Regions from separate parts of the Robertmurraya sp. FSL R5-0851 genome, predicted to be linked through region 2. Evidence: riboswitches for the same ligand, from Rfam matches in the RefSeq annotation. Region 2 holds a riboswitch; each other region holds the start of a gene.

Region 1 (4,202 bases), 710 kb from region 2:
TATTTGATTGCGATTTTAACTTTGTTTCGTTTGTATGCCCAATGATTGGTTGGGCCGTGGCCGGATCCGATGTGTAAATCTTCTTCGATGGCTGCCTGAATAAAGTCTTTTGCCACTTTCACCGCTTGAACAACGGAGCTCCCTTTTGCGAGTTGTGCGGTTATGGCAGCGGAAAAGGTACAGCCTGTGCCATGAGTATTTTTTGTGGGAATCCGATTCGAACTAAAGGTGTGAAATTGTTGACCGTCATATAAAAGATCAATCATTTCTTCCCTACCCTGATCATGTCCGCCTTTGATCATGACAGTTTTTGCACCCATGATATGGAGCAATTTAGCAACTTGTTTTCGGTCATCCATTGTCACAATTTTTATTCCTGTAAGCACCTCTGCTTCTGGAATATTTGGTGTCACGATGGTCGCAAGTGGAAGTAATTTTTCTTTTAAAGCTTTAACCGCTTCGTTTTGTAAAAGTGATGCTCCCCCTTTTGCAATCATTACGGGATCTACGACGACATGTTTCATTTCATAAAATTCTATAAATCTCGAAACCGCATCAATGGTATCACTGTTAAATAACATTCCGGTTTTGATCGCATCTGGACGCAAATCTTCAGCAATCGATTGAAGTTGTTCTTGAATCCCTTCCAAAGGAACCTTATAGACACCTTGTACGCCTGTTGTGTTTTGTGCAGTTACGGCTGTTATCACAGACATTCCGTATACATCAAGTTCTTGAAATGTCTTCAAATCAGCCTGTATACCAGCCCCTCCACCACTATCTGACCCTGCGATGGTTAATGCCTTTTTTACCATAACGAATAACCTCTCCTTGCCTAAAATTCATCAACTAATCTACGTAAAAGCTTGGTATGCTCTTGGATATGACTGGCTCGACAAATATCGGAAATGATTGCGAGGCCATTAGCTCCTGATTTCATAACGGTTTCTCCGTTGGTAGAATTCATTCCACCAATCGCAACAAGAGGCAAAGAAATTCCTGCATGACGAAATTCAGTGAAGATATCTAAGCTTTGTTGCTTTTCGGTATCCGCTTTTGAAATGGTAGGATACATCGGCCCAATTCCTAAGTAATCAGCTCCGTTTAGAACGGCCTGAAGTCCCTCTTCAACCGTGTGTGTGGATACACCAAGAATTTTCTTAGGACCTATTGTCTCCCTCACATATTTTGCATTTTCATCATCCTGGCCAACATGTACTCCATCAGCATCAAGAGCGATAGCCAGTGGTAGATCATCATTGACGATAAATGGGATCTTATGTGTCCCGCAGAGTTCTCGCAGTTTTTTTCCAAGTTCGTACTTCTCAATTTCTCCGAGAGTGCTGATCCCTTTTTCTCGATATTGATAACAAGTAATTCCACCTTCAATGGCTAGAGCTAACGTCTCTTCAGGTGTTCGATTCAAGCAGTCTTGACTGCCCATAATAAAATACAGTTTTAGAAAATCCATTTCCTTTTGCTCCCTCATATGGATGTTACTTCTGCAATGCTGACTTTGGCGAGGTCTACCACATCAGAGGATGAAGTGAGCATGAGTTGATTAAGAAATTCCATCTGAAAAGTGCCAACATGTTGGTCACCTGTCGCTAAAATCGCACGCTCAGCAACTGCACCATAAAAGGCTGATGCTCCTGCCGCTGCGAGTAAATAATTGGTTTCTACACTTGCAAACGCTCCTACGACAGATGAAAATAAGCAACCAGTTCCAGTTACTTTTGTTAGAAGTGGATGCCCGTTTGAAATAATAATCGATTCTTCACCATTAGAAACAACATCGTCTTTTCCGGTAACCACAACGGTCATATGTAATTTTTGAGCTGCCATTCGAGCAAGGTCTGTGATATTCCCTTCACCTGTACCAGAATCCACACCGCGTGTTTGCCATTCTTCTCCTATTACGTTGGCTACCTCTGCAGCATTTCCGCGTAATAGGCTAATGTTCACTTCAGATAGAAGTCGTTTTACAGTATTTGTGCGGTATGGTGTTGCACCAGCTCCAACCGGGTCAAGGACGACTGGAACGCCTTTTTCATTCGCTGCTTGACCAGCAATGATCATCGCTTCTACTTCAGGTTCCCTTAATGTGCCGATATTGAGCACAAGGGAATTCGCGATGCTTACCATGTCAGCTACTTCTTCTTTGGCATAGGCCATCACTGGTGAAGCGCCAAGAGCTAACAATCCATTAGCAACAAAATTAGTTACTACTACATTCGTCATATTATGAACTAACGGTGATTGCTCTCTTACTCTATCAATTAATGTTAAAAATTCATGACTCATTTTTCCCTGCTCCTTTCATATTAGCAAAACGATTTCAAGACAAAAAAAGCCAGATTCTTATAGAACCTGGCATAGTTACGAAACAATAAACATTTATCTTCGCAGTAACTACTTCCCTCCGCTGGTATGAGCCAGATCAGGTTCCAAGAGTCGAAAACTGAATTGTTTTCTCTCAGCCCGAACATACGGGCCCCCCTAGTAGATTTCCTATGAAACTATATTTACATCATAGTGGAAGGTTTTTCATAACGCAACTATAAATTATTTAAAAAGTAAAAAAAGTTCCCCCTGTACCAACAGGAGGAAGCCGATTAAATCGTAAATTTCCTTAAAACTTCTTTTAAGTTAATCGCCATTTCATTAACTGTCTGAACAGAAGAAGCGATTTCCTCCATCGTTGCCAACTGTGCCTCAGCAGATGCAGCAACCGCATAAGAGGAGTTCGAATTTACCTTTGCAATTTCTGTTAGCACTTCGATATTGGCAGTTACACATTTGGAACTTTCCGTCATTTTTTGGACATATTGATGAATAGACTGAATCGTTTTACGAATGTCTGTGATAGAGTCAGTGATTTGTATAAAAGATCTTCCCGCTTCATTTACAGCGATTGACCCATTTTCTACTTCAAGCGTATTTTTTTCCATTGCTTTTACGGCTTGATTTGTACCGGTTTGGATTTTCAAAATAAGATCTATAATTTCGTTAGAAGAGCTCTTTGACTGTACGGCAAGTTTCCGGACCTCATCAGCAACCACAGAAAAACCTTTCCCATGCTCCCCGGCTCGTGCTGCTTCAATCGCAGCATTTAAAGCGAGTAAGTTCGTTTGATCTGCAATACCAGTGATCACTTTGGTTATTTGACTGATTTCCTTTGATTGTCTTCCAAGGTTACCAATCACTCCTGCCACTTCGATTACAGAGTCATGTATATGTGACATTTGCTTTATTGCATTCTCTACGACCTTGTTTCCGTTTTTAGACACTCCATCGACCATATTAGCTGAAGCTTCCAGTTTTTCTGATGAAAAAGTGAGAGTTTCTTGAATCGAAGCCAATGTGTTCATTGTATGTATGGTTTCATTTACACTATCTAGTTGTTTTTGAGAGGCAGCAGCAACCTCTTGAATGGAAAAAGTAATACTTTCTGAACCTTGTGCGGTTTCCTCCGAGCTTGCTGTTAAATCCTCCGCAGAGGCAGAAACCTGGGTGGTTGTCTCATATGCTTGGGAAATTAAGGCTCGCAGTTCTTTTACCATCCGGTTGAAAGTAGTAGTTAGCTCACCAATTTCATCATTTGATGTAACCTTCATATCTGCGTGACTAAAATCACCTTCTGCAACTACTTGAATTCTCTCTGATAAACGACGGATCGGGCCATGAATAGAATTCATCAATACGATGGCAACTATTACGGAAATACAAATAACGATGAATGTAAAGATCATTGTCCAAAGTTGAACTTGATTTCCATTTGAAATGATTTCTTCTCCCAGCTGTTCTACACTTTTATTTTTTTCATCTGCTAAAGCCTTTAATTTTGCCATCGTTTGTTCGGCTTTAAACTTTTCAGATCCAACATTGAGTAAGGCTTGGCGTTTCTCTCCGTTATCAAACACGTCGAAAGCTTCCTTCATCATCATCTCATTCCATTTGGAACCGTCGGAAATGACCTTTTTTACAGCAGCTTCATCTTTGTTCCCAGCTACGTTAGTCAATAACCTATCTTCTAATTGGGTACTTAGGTGTACATTGTTTTCAAAGCTTTCCTTAGCCTGAGGAGAACCTTCAAGCATGTACTCATTTACGAGTCTTAATCGCTCAGCCATGAAAAATCGTAAATCTTGTAAGGCGTTTAATTGCTGTGATTCTTTTAGAATAAGTGATTTTGCTAATTC
Region 2 (4,202 bases):
TAAGATTTAAAATAGAAAAGCATCTAGTTTTAGTTATCAAGACTAAAAATAAATAAAATCAATGATAATAAGCCGTATAACATATTAGATATATCTAATATGTTATACGGCTTTTCTCTTAATTCTTTAACAGGGCTGACGAATCAAAGAGAACCTTTTTATAATTCAAGTTGAATCGTTGTTATTCTTTTCGTTTCATCAATCCATAAATAGACGTTTTTACACTTATGAGCTAAATATCTTATAGCTAAATTTTTTATTAATGACTCTTCAAGATTCCAGTCATATAGTTGAAGAGTAATTAGGGAATTATTAGAGGTTTCCTGCAAAAAGTTTAGAACAACATAAAAATTATCATCTTCAAACTTTTCAATAAATTGAGGATGCAATTTATAAACTTTTTGTGGCCGCCACTCATAGGATAAGTCATTATTAATTGATCCATAAAGGCTCTTAACTATTGGGTTTAACTTACACGAACGTATTTCAGCTATTGATTCTTTGTTTGGTTTAGTGAGCATTATTTCAACGGGTTTATTATGTTCTAACACAACTTTTCTGCTATTAAAATGTGCAACAATTTCTCTTAATGTTTTTTTTGTGATTTTTCTATGAGGTAGAGACAATGAAGTCATGCTGTTTTCGTCTTGGGCGCTTAATAACACAAAAAACTGAGTCAGTATAGAAAATTCCTTGACAAGTGTTTCTTCATTATCAAGTGCCCTGATTTTAAAATCAGAAATTTCTTCCGAAATATTGGACGGTATTGTTTCATTTTCTTCCAAGGCGCTTAACCATTTCAAAGGTAACAACTCCAGTCCCTATAATTTAAATTTATTTAACCTCGAAGTATGACCATCCGTTTGCCCATGCTCCATACACACCATTTTTAACAGTGGTAAATGTACCTCCAAGTCGGGCACGATATGCACCGTCAGAGAGAGTAGTAGATCCTTCATTTCTAATAGTAGAACTTGGTGTATTAATTCGATAATTGAAAGGTAAAGTTTTATGGGGCTCCCAACCTCCATTAAGGAAGCCATGGTCTTTTTGAATTTCTACAGTTACATTACTATAAGAAATTACATCACCACCAACCTGAATTGTCCAAGGGCAATATACGTTATTGCTAATAGAATAACAAGAGACTGTACCACGAGCAAAGTCTAACCCGAAAGTTGAAACCCCTCCACCAGTACCAGTTTTTTTATTAATTGGAGCATAGTCTGTAGTCGCAGTATTACCAACGGATGTTACTTCTGTCGAAGCTGCCTGGGATTGATTTGGAAATGAAGAGAATAAGAGAATCGTAAATAGAAAGAAATACAAATATTTTTTCAAAAAAAATACACTCCTATAGTTTTTTACAATAATGAGAATTATTGGTTAATAGTATTGTACTTTAAAAAAATGCTTCTACCAATAGAATCCAAATATTTTAAATATCTAACTGCCTCAACTACCGGCAATCCTTCCTCGTCTAAAAGAATGTATCTTTTTTTATTATTATCTAGTAATACCTCTTGTACCCTCATTTTCTCACCACATCCCTCTAATAAATTATACATATTAAACTATCAATAACTAGTATTGTTTATCTATTTATTATGTACAAAAATAACAGAATGAAATGACATTCTGTACTTATTAGCCTACTAATATTGTAGTATATTTAATTCCAACTAGATGCTTTTCTATTTTATTTTATATGATATAATGAGTACGAAATAATAAACTACATACGAAGAAACCACAAGGGGAGCGTTATGCTGAGAGTGAACGTTTGTTCTGACCCTTTGAACCTGTTAGATAATTCTAGCGCAGGGATGTGGACTGACTGAATTTTTCTTGCAATCATGTCTCTCTACACTCTCCTTGAGGTTTCAGAAAAAGGGGAGATTTTTTTATGGGAAACAAACGACTAATTATGATGATTGAAGCTTCTTTTTTTGCAGCTTTTGCACTAATTCTTGACCTTCTACCATCGATCAAGCTATCGCCTAATATTTCTATTTCATTTGCGATGCTACCAATTTTAATTATTGCTTTTAGATGGGGATTCCTTGCAGCAACAGCTTCTGGCTTTTTATGGGGACTGTTACAAATTGCTATGGGTGATGCTTATATTTTAACTCCGTTACAGGGTTTCATTGAGTATTTTCTTGCCTTTGCGTTTATTGGATTTGCAGGTTTCTTTATGAAAAAAATTCAGGTTGCACTAACTGAAAATAAGAAGAAAGCCCTTCAATGGATCATAGTTGCCACATTCGTCGGAAGTGCTGCACGTTATTTTTGGCATTTTATCGCAGGATTTTTATTCTGGGGAGAAAATGCACCGGATGGGATGTCGCCACTCTTATTTTCACTAGGTGTGAACGGTGGTACCATGATTGGGGCCGCCATCTATTGTTCCATTGTTTTATTCCTTTTAGTGTCAAGTTCTCCAAGATTCCTGTTACACAAAAGGATTTCCTCAGAGAACGTAAAAAAAATATCGTAATTTAACTCTCGTCCAATGTTTTGGACGAGTTTTTTGTATGGTTTTTCCTATATGTGAGAAACTATCCAAATAACTAACATTCAAATGGAGGCTTTCATGAAAAAAACTTCATTTATCATGATCCTAGTCATTTTTACAATGTTTCCTCATCATGGGTATGGCCAGGAAATGAAAAAGGCAGCTATTATCATTGATGATTTTGGTGGTGGTGTAGGAGGTGTAAAGGATTTTTTAGAAGGTGACGTACAAATAACGGCAGCTATTATGCCATTTAATGAACTTTCAAAAAAGCATGCAGAATGGGCATATGAAAATGGTTTAGAGATCATGGTACATTTGCCCATGCAGCCAAAAAAGGGAAAGGCCTCTTGGTTAGGACCAAAGCCAATCACCAATGACTTATCAAAAGAAGAAGTAAGAAAGAGAGTCATTGATGCGATCGATAGTGTTCCTCATGCTATGGGCTTAAATAATCATATGGGCTCCCTCGTCGTTGAGAATGAGGAGATTGTCCGAGTGATTGTTGAAGTGGCAAAAGAAAAACAGTTATACATTGTTGATAGTGCAACAAGTCCAAAGTCAAAATTCGAGGAAATTACTGAGGAATTGAATGTACCTTTTATTAAAAGGGATGTCTTTCTTGATGATATCTGTTCGGTAAATCAAGTGAAAAAACAAATGCTTATTCTTGCAAGGATTGCGGAGAGTAGGGGAACCGCTGTTGCGATTGGACATGTTGGTACATCGGGCAAGGTATGTTCATTAGGTGTTACTGAGTCAATGCCTGAATTTAAGCAAAAGCATATAAAGGTCGTTCCTGTATCCGAGTTGTTATCAGACTCCATTCGATCAAAGTATTTTCATCTATATTAAAAATGGCTGTCCAGTGGGAGAGATTCTCCCTTACATCGGACAGCCTTGTTTTTTATTGATACATGCTTGGTACTTGATTTTGTTCGACATTCACATCGTCTGAAGTATATAAAAGAATGGATACGGAACCACCTCTCACTTTGGAACGAATCAAGATAGGATGTTTATAATTATTCATAAAAACAAAGTCAGGACCGTACCAACTTACTGTTGCATCGCGACCTGGAGGAACATAAGGAACGCGTTTGGAATGGGAATATCGTTTTACGATTTTTAACCCTGCTCGATCCACAGCATTAAAGAGTGTAGAAGATACTTGGCAAATGCCTCCGCCGACCCCCTCGGAAAGCTCACCTCGAACAATAATAGGAGCTGGCATATATCCGCGTTCTTTTGTCCGTTGACCAACCACCTCATTAAACGAAAAAGTCTGACCTGGAAATAGGACGAAGTTATTGATCGCCTCGGACGATTTTCGTATATTGTTTGTTCTTGAGGTATTGTAGCTATTGAAATATGTGACATAATACCCGATGGCTTGTTGGCGTATTCTTGACAATAACTCACTATCTACCTCAGGATAAATCGGTTTTTTAGGGACTTTAAGCGTTTTGGCACCTTTACTATAAAAATAGGAGTGATATAGGGTATGAAAGGATCTCTTATTCAGTTGATATCCCAGCTGCTCTGGCTGTAAATTTCCATAATCATCAAGATAAGCATTTTTCGGCTCTATGTATACTTGTTGGGAAAGTTCAGCAGTTAATATATCAAGATGATGCAAGTCCATATGCGGAGTATTAGGAAGAGGAAAAACTAGTTCTTCTCG
Region 3 (4,202 bases), 860 kb from region 2:
TGAATTGATGATAAGCAAGGGTTGGTTATATCCGAACGACGTTGGCAAGCAAGTTGAGTTGGATCTTAAATCTGCCGAAAATGCTTTAATGATTGCCGGAATGAACTTATTCCCGAATGATACGGATAGACTTGGAATGTTCGCAACGCCTAATAAATAAGGGAGGTTAGAGAAAAATGAAAGCTGTCACGTACCAGGGGAGTAAAAATGTCCAGGTTAAAGAAGTAAAAGACCCAAAAATTAAAAATGGTGATGATATCATTGTAAAAATAACAACTTCTGCTATATGCGGATCCGATTTGCATTTGATTCATCAAATGATTCCCAATATGCCCACTGATTACGTAATAGGCCATGAACCGATGGGGGTAGTCGAAGAAGTAGGACCGGAAGTAACAAAATTGAAAAAAGGGGATCGGGTAATTATTCCCTTTAATGTAAGCTGCGGGCATTGCTGGTACTGTAACCATGATATAACCAGCCAATGTGATAATTCAAACCCTCATGGTGAAATGGGTGGTTTCTTTGGATATTCAGAAACAACCGGTGGATTTGCTGGCGGACAAGCTGAATATATGCGTGTTCCATATGGAAACTTTACTCCGTTTAAAATACCGGAAAACTGCGAAGTAGAAGATGAAAAGTTAGTGTTACTTGCAGATGCAGCCTCAACAGCTTATTGGAGTGTAGACCACTCTGGTGTCAAAGCTGGTGATACTGTTATCGTTTTAGGATGTGGTCCAGTAGGTCTCCTTGCTCAAAAATTTGCTTGGTTTAAAGGTGCTGAGCGTGTTATTGCGGTCGATTACCTCCAATACCGGCTTGATCATGCGAAACGGACCAATAAAGTAGAGACTGTAAATTTTGAAGAACATGAAAACGTTGGCGAATATTTAAGAGAGATAACACAAGGTGGAGCAGATATCGTTATTGATTGTTCAGGTATGAGCGGCAAGATGACGCCTCTTGAATATCTTGCATCCGGAATGAAACTTCATGGCGGTGCAATGGGTGGGCTTGTCATTGCATCACAGGCTGTGCGAAAAGCTGGGACCATCCAAATTACTGGTGTTTATGGGGGACGTTATAATGGTTTCCCGTTAGGAGACATTTTCCAAAGAAATGTTGACATTAAAACAGGTCAGGCCCCCGTTATTCCTTATATGCCTTTTCTTTACAATCTTATATCTGAAGGAAAGGTTGATATTGGTGATGTAATTACACATGTACTCCCATTAGACCAGGCAAAGCATGGATACGAAGTTTTTGACACAAGGACCGATAATTGTATAAAAGTCATTTTAAAACCTTAAATTGATAAATCCAAGATAAAAGATTACCTTTATTTCAAAAATAAATTTGCAGAAGAATAAAACAATCATTTAAGGCGGTGATCATCCATCGTCTTTTTTGATGAATCAATAATTCTTCTAACGTATAGAGCTTGCTTATGTATCCTATTGGATTCCTGATCCCTCACCTCCCGGAAGTAATGCTTTACGCTAAAGACACTTTTGATATAGTGGTTGAAAAGCAATGGCTTGAACAATCTCCTCTAGTTACAAACATCTTACGACAATCGCATAAGGCACTCCTAACATCCATAAACAATGCATGTCTTAGTCTGCTCAAACCACTTTTGGTAATTCAATTTAAAGTACCTTTGAATGTACCAGATTCAAAGACACTTGGGTCAATACTTACAAAGGCCACCAGTTTCTTAGAGTGATTAAACCGATCAATTTCCTTGTTTTCAGATTTAGAATTTCAAGCTCAGGCCATGATGTTTTGCAAAAAATTCTGCCTCTTTAATTCTCCCATCTATGAAATACTGAATAGTTTCTCTTCCAGTTCTTGGCTTTTCATTAATATCACCAGATAAGTTTACTTTCATAAAAAAGGATAATTTCTTAAAGCTAAAGATAGGACCCAATAGAAACACGTAAGTTAACTAAAGTGTTTCTATTGTGCACATTTAGGTAAATTTTTTAACTTAAATATTCCAAGAAATAATAAAAACCCTTGCTACGCAAGGGTTTTTATATATGGAGCATAGGGGGCTCGAACCCCTGACCTCTACGCTGCCAGCGTAGCGCTCTCCCAGCTGAGCTAATGCCCCGAATATCTGAAGCGATATAAAAATATTATACTACATCATTGTATTTTTACAATACCTGAAAACGCATTTTTTTGCCTAAGCTAAATATTGTAGGAGGCATGTAATATCAGGGCTTCATAGGGCAGTTATGAATAACTCGTAACCTTTATACGATAACTTCCGAATCTTTCATAAAGTGGTTCTGAATTGTGGTCTTTTATAACTATTCAGGAAAATTTACCCTTCCATTTCCTATGGTTTCATGTATAATAAATGTGAATTGAATAGCAATAACTAGGGGAGTCCAATAGTTTGGGCTGAGAGAGAGACACGTTTAAGTTTCTTGACCCTTTGGACCTGATCTGGATCATACCAGCGTGGGGAAGTTAATAACAATCTATTAATTTAGATTACACTTCTACATATTAAGCCGGGTCCGTCTGTTTTTGGACCCGGCTTTTTTATTGTGTATTTCTTACTTCGATCCCCCGTTTTTTCTAGATCTCGTCCTTTTATTACATTATATAAAAGGAGAGATTTACTATGGCATCAACCTCATTAAACGAAAAAAGCATTTCGATCATGTCAAGTTTTTCAGGAAGTAAAAAGGTATATGTAGAAGGTTCGAGACCTGATATTCAAGTGCCTATGCGAGAGATTGCACTTAGTCCCACATCTGGAACTTTTGGTGAAGAGGAAAATCTACCTGTTCGTGTGTATGATTCAAGTGGTCCATACACCGATAGTCAATTTACAGTTGATATAACCAAAGGCCTACCTAATCTAAGACATAACTGGATACGAGAAAGAGAAGATGTAGAAGAATATGAAGGAAGAGAAATAAAGCCGGAAGACAATGGATTTAAAGATGATCATGACCCAAGAGCGAATCATAAAGTCTTTCCGGGGCTCAACCGAAAACCGTTGCGAGCGAAAAAAGGTCAGAATGTAACTCAGCTTCACTATGCAAAAAAGGGAATCATTACTCCTGAAATGGAGTTTATCGCCATTAGAGAAAATATGAAACCAGAGTTTGTTCGTGAGGAAGTGGCAAAAGGAAGAGCTATTATTCCATCGAATATCAATCATCCAGAGATGGAACCAATGATCATCGGACGCAATTTTCACGTGAAGATTAATGCGAACATCGGAAACTCAGCTGTTTCCTCTTCGATTGAGGAAGAAGTGGAAAAAATGACATGGGCTACACGCTGGGGCGCAGATACGATTATGGATTTATCAACAGGGAAAAATATTCACACTACAAGAGAATGGATCATCCGTAATTCTGCCGTTCCAGTAGGTACGGTTCCTATTTATCAAGCACTTGAAAAAGTAAATGGTATTGCAGAGGATTTAACTTGGGAAGTTTATCGTGACACATTAATTGAGCAAGCGGAGCAAGGAGTCGATTATTTCACCATTCATGCCGGGGTTCTTTTAAGGTACGTGCCTCTAACGGCGAAGCGATTAACGGGCATTGTTTCAAGAGGTGGATCGATCATGGCTCAGTGGTGCTTGTATCATCACCAGGAAAATTTCCTTTATACTCATTTCGAGGAAATCTGTGAGATTATGAAGGCATATGATGTTGCGTTCTCCCTTGGGGACGGTTTGCGTCCTGGTTCTATTGCAGATGCAAATGATGAGGCACAGTTTGCAGAACTAGAGACATTAGGAGAACTAACTCAGATTGCATGGGAACATGATGTTCAGGTAATGGTGGAGGGGCCAGGGCATGTACCGATGCATCTGATAAAAGAAAATATGGATAAACAATTAGAGGTTTGTAAGGAAGCGCCTTTTTATACATTAGGGCCTTTAACGACTGATATCGCTCCTGGGTATGACCATATCACATCGGCCATTGGTGCTGCGATGATCGGTTGGTATGGTACGGCCATGCTTTGTTATGTTACACCAAAGGAACATTTAGGCTTACCTAATAGAGATGATGTTAGGGAAGGGGTAATCACGTATAAGATTGCGGCGCATGCGGCTGATTTAGCTAAAGGACATCCAGGGGCACAAAAGAGAGATGATGCTCTATCCAAAGCAAGATTCGAATTCCGCTGGAGAGATCAGTTTAATCTATCTTTAGATC
Region 4 (4,202 bases), 1.4 Mb from region 2:
CATTCAGATATTACAGCACCCATTACACTATATGTCGCTGAAATTTTCAGCCCTGAAAAGATGGAGGGCAGGGCAAACGGAAACTCGAGTTTCCAAAATAACTGACGTTTGGTTGCTCCTGCCATTTGCATATAATGAAAAAGCTCAGGAGCAACCTGGCGAAATCCATCCATGGCTGAAATCGTAATAGGAAAGAAACAAACCAGAGTAATAACAATTAGTTTTGGTAATAGGCCAAAGCCGAACCATATAACCAGAAGTGGAGCAAGTACAATAATAGGTATATTTTGCGATAATATAAGAAGCGGATATAAAGATTCTTTTAAAAAAGGAATATTATGTAATATAAAGGCAGTTAACAGACCTACGGTAACTCCAGAAACAAAGCCTAGTAAAATAAGCCGAATGGTGGAAGAAAGATGTACAGAAACACTGCTCCAGCCATTGATAAGTTCATTAAAAATTTGTGAGGGAGTTGGGAGCAGCCAAGTTGGAATCTCAGTGATTCTTGCAGTGAATTCCCAAACAAGGAATAAAAGGAGGAGAACAAAAGTTGGTCTCCACCCTTTTTGTAATTTTTGTATCATGAACGATATTTCTCCGTAAGAGTATCCATTGTTATACCAGTTGGCTGGTAAAGAATCTTCACCTGTGAAATAACATTACTGCTTCCCATTTCAATCATCTTTTCATTCATTTTCGTAATCACTGAAAATAGTTCCTGAAGATCACCCTCCATAGTTGTTTCTAAGGGATGAACCTCATACTTTACTCCTGACGCATCAATAACGGCTATTGCTTCATCTACGTAAGGAATCACATTTTCACCGTTTTTTGTCTTAGGGATAATTTGTATACTAACAAGTGCGTTTGCCATATGAACAACTCCTATTGTGGTAAAAATTCATTAGTAAAGGCTTTTTCTGCATCTAACTCTGATTCTAGCAACCCGTTCTCAAGCATCCAAGAAGCATAGTTTTCCCATACTTCTAAACTTTGCTCACCCCATTGGTCTGCATCGTCTTGATATTTGGTAGCAAGCCATTCCTGACTTTTCTTTACAAGCTCTGCGTCAAGTTCTGGAGCAGCTTTGATTAAGACGTCAGCGGCATCGGAAGGATTGTCGATAGCAAATTCATAGCCTTTTGAAGCGGCATTAACAAAAGCTCTTACTGTTTCAGGATCGTTGTTAATCATGTTTTCGCTAGTGGTTAAAACAGGTGTATAGTAGTCTAACTTTTCGGAGTAATCGGTTAAGTAGACCATATTAATGTCTTCTCCTCGTAATTCCGCTTCTACGCCTGTCCAACCGTAGTATATCCAAGCAAAGTCAATATCACGTTTAACAGCGGTAAAGAAGTCCGCATCGCCTATGTTTACAATATTCACCTTTTCTACATCTGCTTGTTCTTGCTTCATAAGTGAGTCGATGACGGATTCTTCAACAGGTGAACCCCAACCACCGTATGTTTTTCCCTCAAAATCTTTAGGGGATTGAATATTTTTAGATGCCGGTGATGCGAAACCAGAAGTGTTGTGTTGAATAACCGCAGCTATAGAAACAAGCGGTACTCCTTGTACTCTTGCCTGTGTAATTCCTTCTTGATAACCTACACCAAAATCAGCTTTCTCAGAAGCAACAAGTTGGTCAGCACCAGCTTCTCCAGGCATCTGAATGGTCACATCAAGACCTTCCTCTTCAAAAAAGCCCTTTTCTTTTGCAACATATAGTCCTGTGTGATTCGTATTTGGAGTCCAATCAAGAACGACAGTCACTTTTTTTAAGTCAGCGCTTGACTCCTCTTGTTCTGTTTGCTGTTCATTTGTTTCTGAACAACCTGCGAGTAATACAGAAGCTGTTATTGCAGCTATCCATTTTTTCATTACTTTCTCCTCCAATGGTATAAGTAGGAACATGACCTGGCCCCATAGACGACAAAAAGCGCCGCAGTTTTTGAACCGGGCGCATATGTTTAAACAATATGATTGTCTAAAGAATATGTTCCCTACGCTGGTTTCATCCAGATCAGGTTCAAAGGGTCAGCATCAATGGGATGCACTCTCAACCGGTCTTCATCGGTTCCCCTACAATTCTTACCTATTTAGTTTCATTTCTATCTCATTATAGCAGAAATTATTTTCTTGAAAAGGAAGAACTTTCTTGGAAAATGAACATAATGATATGTTTGTTGTTGCTTTTGTAAAGAACACATTGCAAACTTTAAACAGTCACGATAAGATTGAAGTTATGGATGAATTTGTGTAAGGAAAGAAAGGAATTTCTATAATGGCAAAAAATTTTAAAGATGATGTACAATCGCGTCGCACATTTGCGATCATTTCCCACCCAGATGCTGGGAAAACGACATTAACTGAGAAGTTATTGTTATTTGGTGGAGCCATTCGTGATGCGGGAACAGTTAAAGGAAAGAAAACGGGTAAGTTTGCTACGAGCGATTGGATGGAAATTGAAAAACAACGTGGTATTTCCGTTACGTCGAGTGTGATGCAATTTGATTATAATGACTGTCGAGTAAATATTCTTGATACACCAGGTCACCAAGACTTCAGTGAAGATACGTATCGTACTCTTACAGCTGTTGATAGTGCGGTCATGATAATCGATTCAGCAAAAGGGATTGAGGAGCAGACCTTAAAGCTATTTAAAGTATGTCGAATGAGAGGCATTCCGATTTTTACCTTTATTAATAAGCTTGATCGTCAGGGGAAATCTCCATTAGAACTTTTAGCTGAACTAGAAGAGGTTATGGGAATAGAATCATATCCGATGAACTGGCCGATTGGAATGGGGAAAGAATTTCTCGGTATATATGACCGTTTTTACAAGCGAATTGAACAATTCCGAGTAGATGAGGAAGAACGTTTTGTTGGGTTAAATGAAGATGGAGAAATAGAAGGAGATCATAAATTAAAGCAATACTCCTTATATGACCAGACGTTGGAAGAAATCATGCTATTAAATGAAGCGGGGAATGAGTTTTCTCGTGAAAGAATAGCAAATGGGGAACTAACACCTGTATTCTTTGGTAGCGCCCTAGCGAACTTTGGTGTTCAAACTTTTCTAGAAACCTATCTTCAATTTGCACCTGCACCTCAAGCACGGGAATCTACAGAAGGAAAAATCGATCCATTATCAGAGGATTTCTCAGGCTTTATTTTTAAGATTCAAGCTAATATGAATCCTGCTCATAGGGATAGAATTGCCTTTTTACGTGTATGTTCAGGAAAATTCGAAAGAGGGATGACAGTCAATATCCCACGCTTAGGAAAGTCAATGAAGCTTTCTCAATCAACACAGTTTATGGCGGATGACCGAAACACGGTTGATGAAGCGGTTAGTGGAGATATTATTGGTTTGTACGATCCAGGTACGTATCAAATTGGAGATACATTGACTGTTGGAAAAAACAACTTTCAATATGAAAAGCTTCCACAGTTTACACCTGAACTCTTTGTTCGAGTTTCAGCTAAAAACGTAATGAAGCAAAAGTCTTTTCATAAAGGAATTCAGCAACTTGTACAAGAGGGAGCCATTCAGCTCTTCCGTACGGTTCGAACAGATGATTATTTGCTAGGGGCCGTAGGTCAACTTCAATTTGAAGTGTTTGAGCATCGAATGAGAAACGAGTACAATGCTGAGGTATTAATGGAAAGATTAGGCTCAAAAATTGTCCGTTGGGTCGAAAATGAAGAAATTAACGAAAATCTTTCTAGCAGTCGAAGTCTTTTAGTAAAGGATCGCTACGATAAGAAAGTATTTCTTTTCGAAAACGACTTTGCCCTTCGCTGGTTCCAAGAAAAAAATCCAGATATTACACTTTATAATCCTATGGATGATTATCAATAAGTATAAGGGAGTCCTCAAGATTGAGGGCTTCTTTATTTTATATTCATTAGGAAGAGTGGTCTGGAAAAAAAAACTAATGTCGAAAAATGTAGGAAAAGTCTTGCATGTTCAAGTGATAATTCTTCTTTATTTCGTACAACCTATAAGTAATGAAAATTAGCTGGTGATTAGGATGAAATGTTAATGACGTTCTCCAATGTCCAGAACTTGACGGTGTTGATTGTCCTAAAACTGACGGATTCACTGTCCAAAAATGAAAGGGAAGCAGTTCACATGCTTCCCTAATGATTTACAAATCAACTTGATACGTCTCATTTTTCTTAAGGTAGAACCT

Evidence for each region. Region 2 has a riboswitch for thiamine pyrophosphate ahead of thiT (energy-coupled thiamine transporter ThiT). Riboswitches for the same ligand answer to the same signal wherever they lie in the genome.
Region 1: it holds a riboswitch for thiamine pyrophosphate, as region 2 does, so the genes downstream of both, thiM (hydroxyethylthiazole kinase) here and thiT (energy-coupled thiamine transporter ThiT) in region 2, are expected to answer to the same signal.
Region 3: it holds a riboswitch for thiamine pyrophosphate, as region 2 does, so the genes downstream of both, thiC (phosphomethylpyrimidine synthase ThiC) here and thiT (energy-coupled thiamine transporter ThiT) in region 2, are expected to answer to the same signal.
Region 4: it holds a riboswitch for thiamine pyrophosphate, as region 2 does, so the genes downstream of both, MKX65_RS06965 (ABC transporter substrate-binding protein) here and thiT (energy-coupled thiamine transporter ThiT) in region 2, are expected to answer to the same signal.

Annotation. Positions count from the first base shown of each region.
Region 1 covers NZ_JBBOOE010000001.1:2,067,138-2,071,339, forward strand. The annotation lists gene thiD (bifunctional hydroxymethylpyrimidine kinase/phosphomethylpyrimidine kinase) at 1-815, opposite strand, end outside; gene thiE (thiamine phosphate synthase) at 836-1,471, opposite strand; gene thiM (hydroxyethylthiazole kinase) at 1,486-2,304, opposite strand; TPP riboswitch at 2,401-2,511, opposite strand; gene MKX65_RS10445 (methyl-accepting chemotaxis protein) at 2,616-4,202, opposite strand, start outside.
Region 2 covers NZ_JBBOOE010000001.1:2,776,906-2,781,107, reverse strand. The annotation lists gene MKX65_RS14265 (methyl-accepting chemotaxis protein) at 1-10, shown strand, start outside; gene MKX65_RS14260 (hypothetical protein) at 159-803, opposite strand; gene MKX65_RS14255 (hypothetical protein) at 835-1,341, opposite strand; gene MKX65_RS14250 (hypothetical protein) at 1,380-1,535, opposite strand; TPP riboswitch at 1,746-1,844, shown strand; gene thiT (energy-coupled thiamine transporter ThiT) at 1,907-2,500, shown strand; gene MKX65_RS14240 (divergent polysaccharide deacetylase family protein) at 2,597-3,373, shown strand; gene MKX65_RS14235 (VanW family protein) at 3,426-4,202, opposite strand, start outside.
Region 3 covers NZ_JBBOOE010000001.1:3,641,174-3,645,375, reverse strand. The annotation lists gene MKX65_RS18785 (spore coat protein) at 1-160, shown strand, start outside; gene MKX65_RS18780 (zinc-dependent alcohol dehydrogenase) at 177-1,313, shown strand; partial or broken gene MKX65_RS27135 (transposase) at 1,558-1,758, opposite strand; tRNA gene MKX65_RS18770 (tRNA-Ala) at 2,047-2,119, opposite strand; TPP riboswitch at 2,385-2,499, shown strand; gene thiC (phosphomethylpyrimidine synthase ThiC) at 2,642-4,202, shown strand, end outside.
Region 4 covers NZ_JBBOOE010000001.1:1,336,485-1,340,686, forward strand. The annotation lists gene MKX65_RS06955 (ABC transporter permease) at 1-587, opposite strand, end outside; gene MKX65_RS06960 (thiamine-binding protein) at 584-877, opposite strand; gene MKX65_RS06965 (ABC transporter substrate-binding protein) at 889-1,884, opposite strand; TPP riboswitch at 1,987-2,097, opposite strand; gene MKX65_RS06970 (peptide chain release factor 3) at 2,288-3,868, shown strand; gene MKX65_RS06975 (DUF5348 domain-containing protein) at 4,158-4,202, opposite strand, start outside.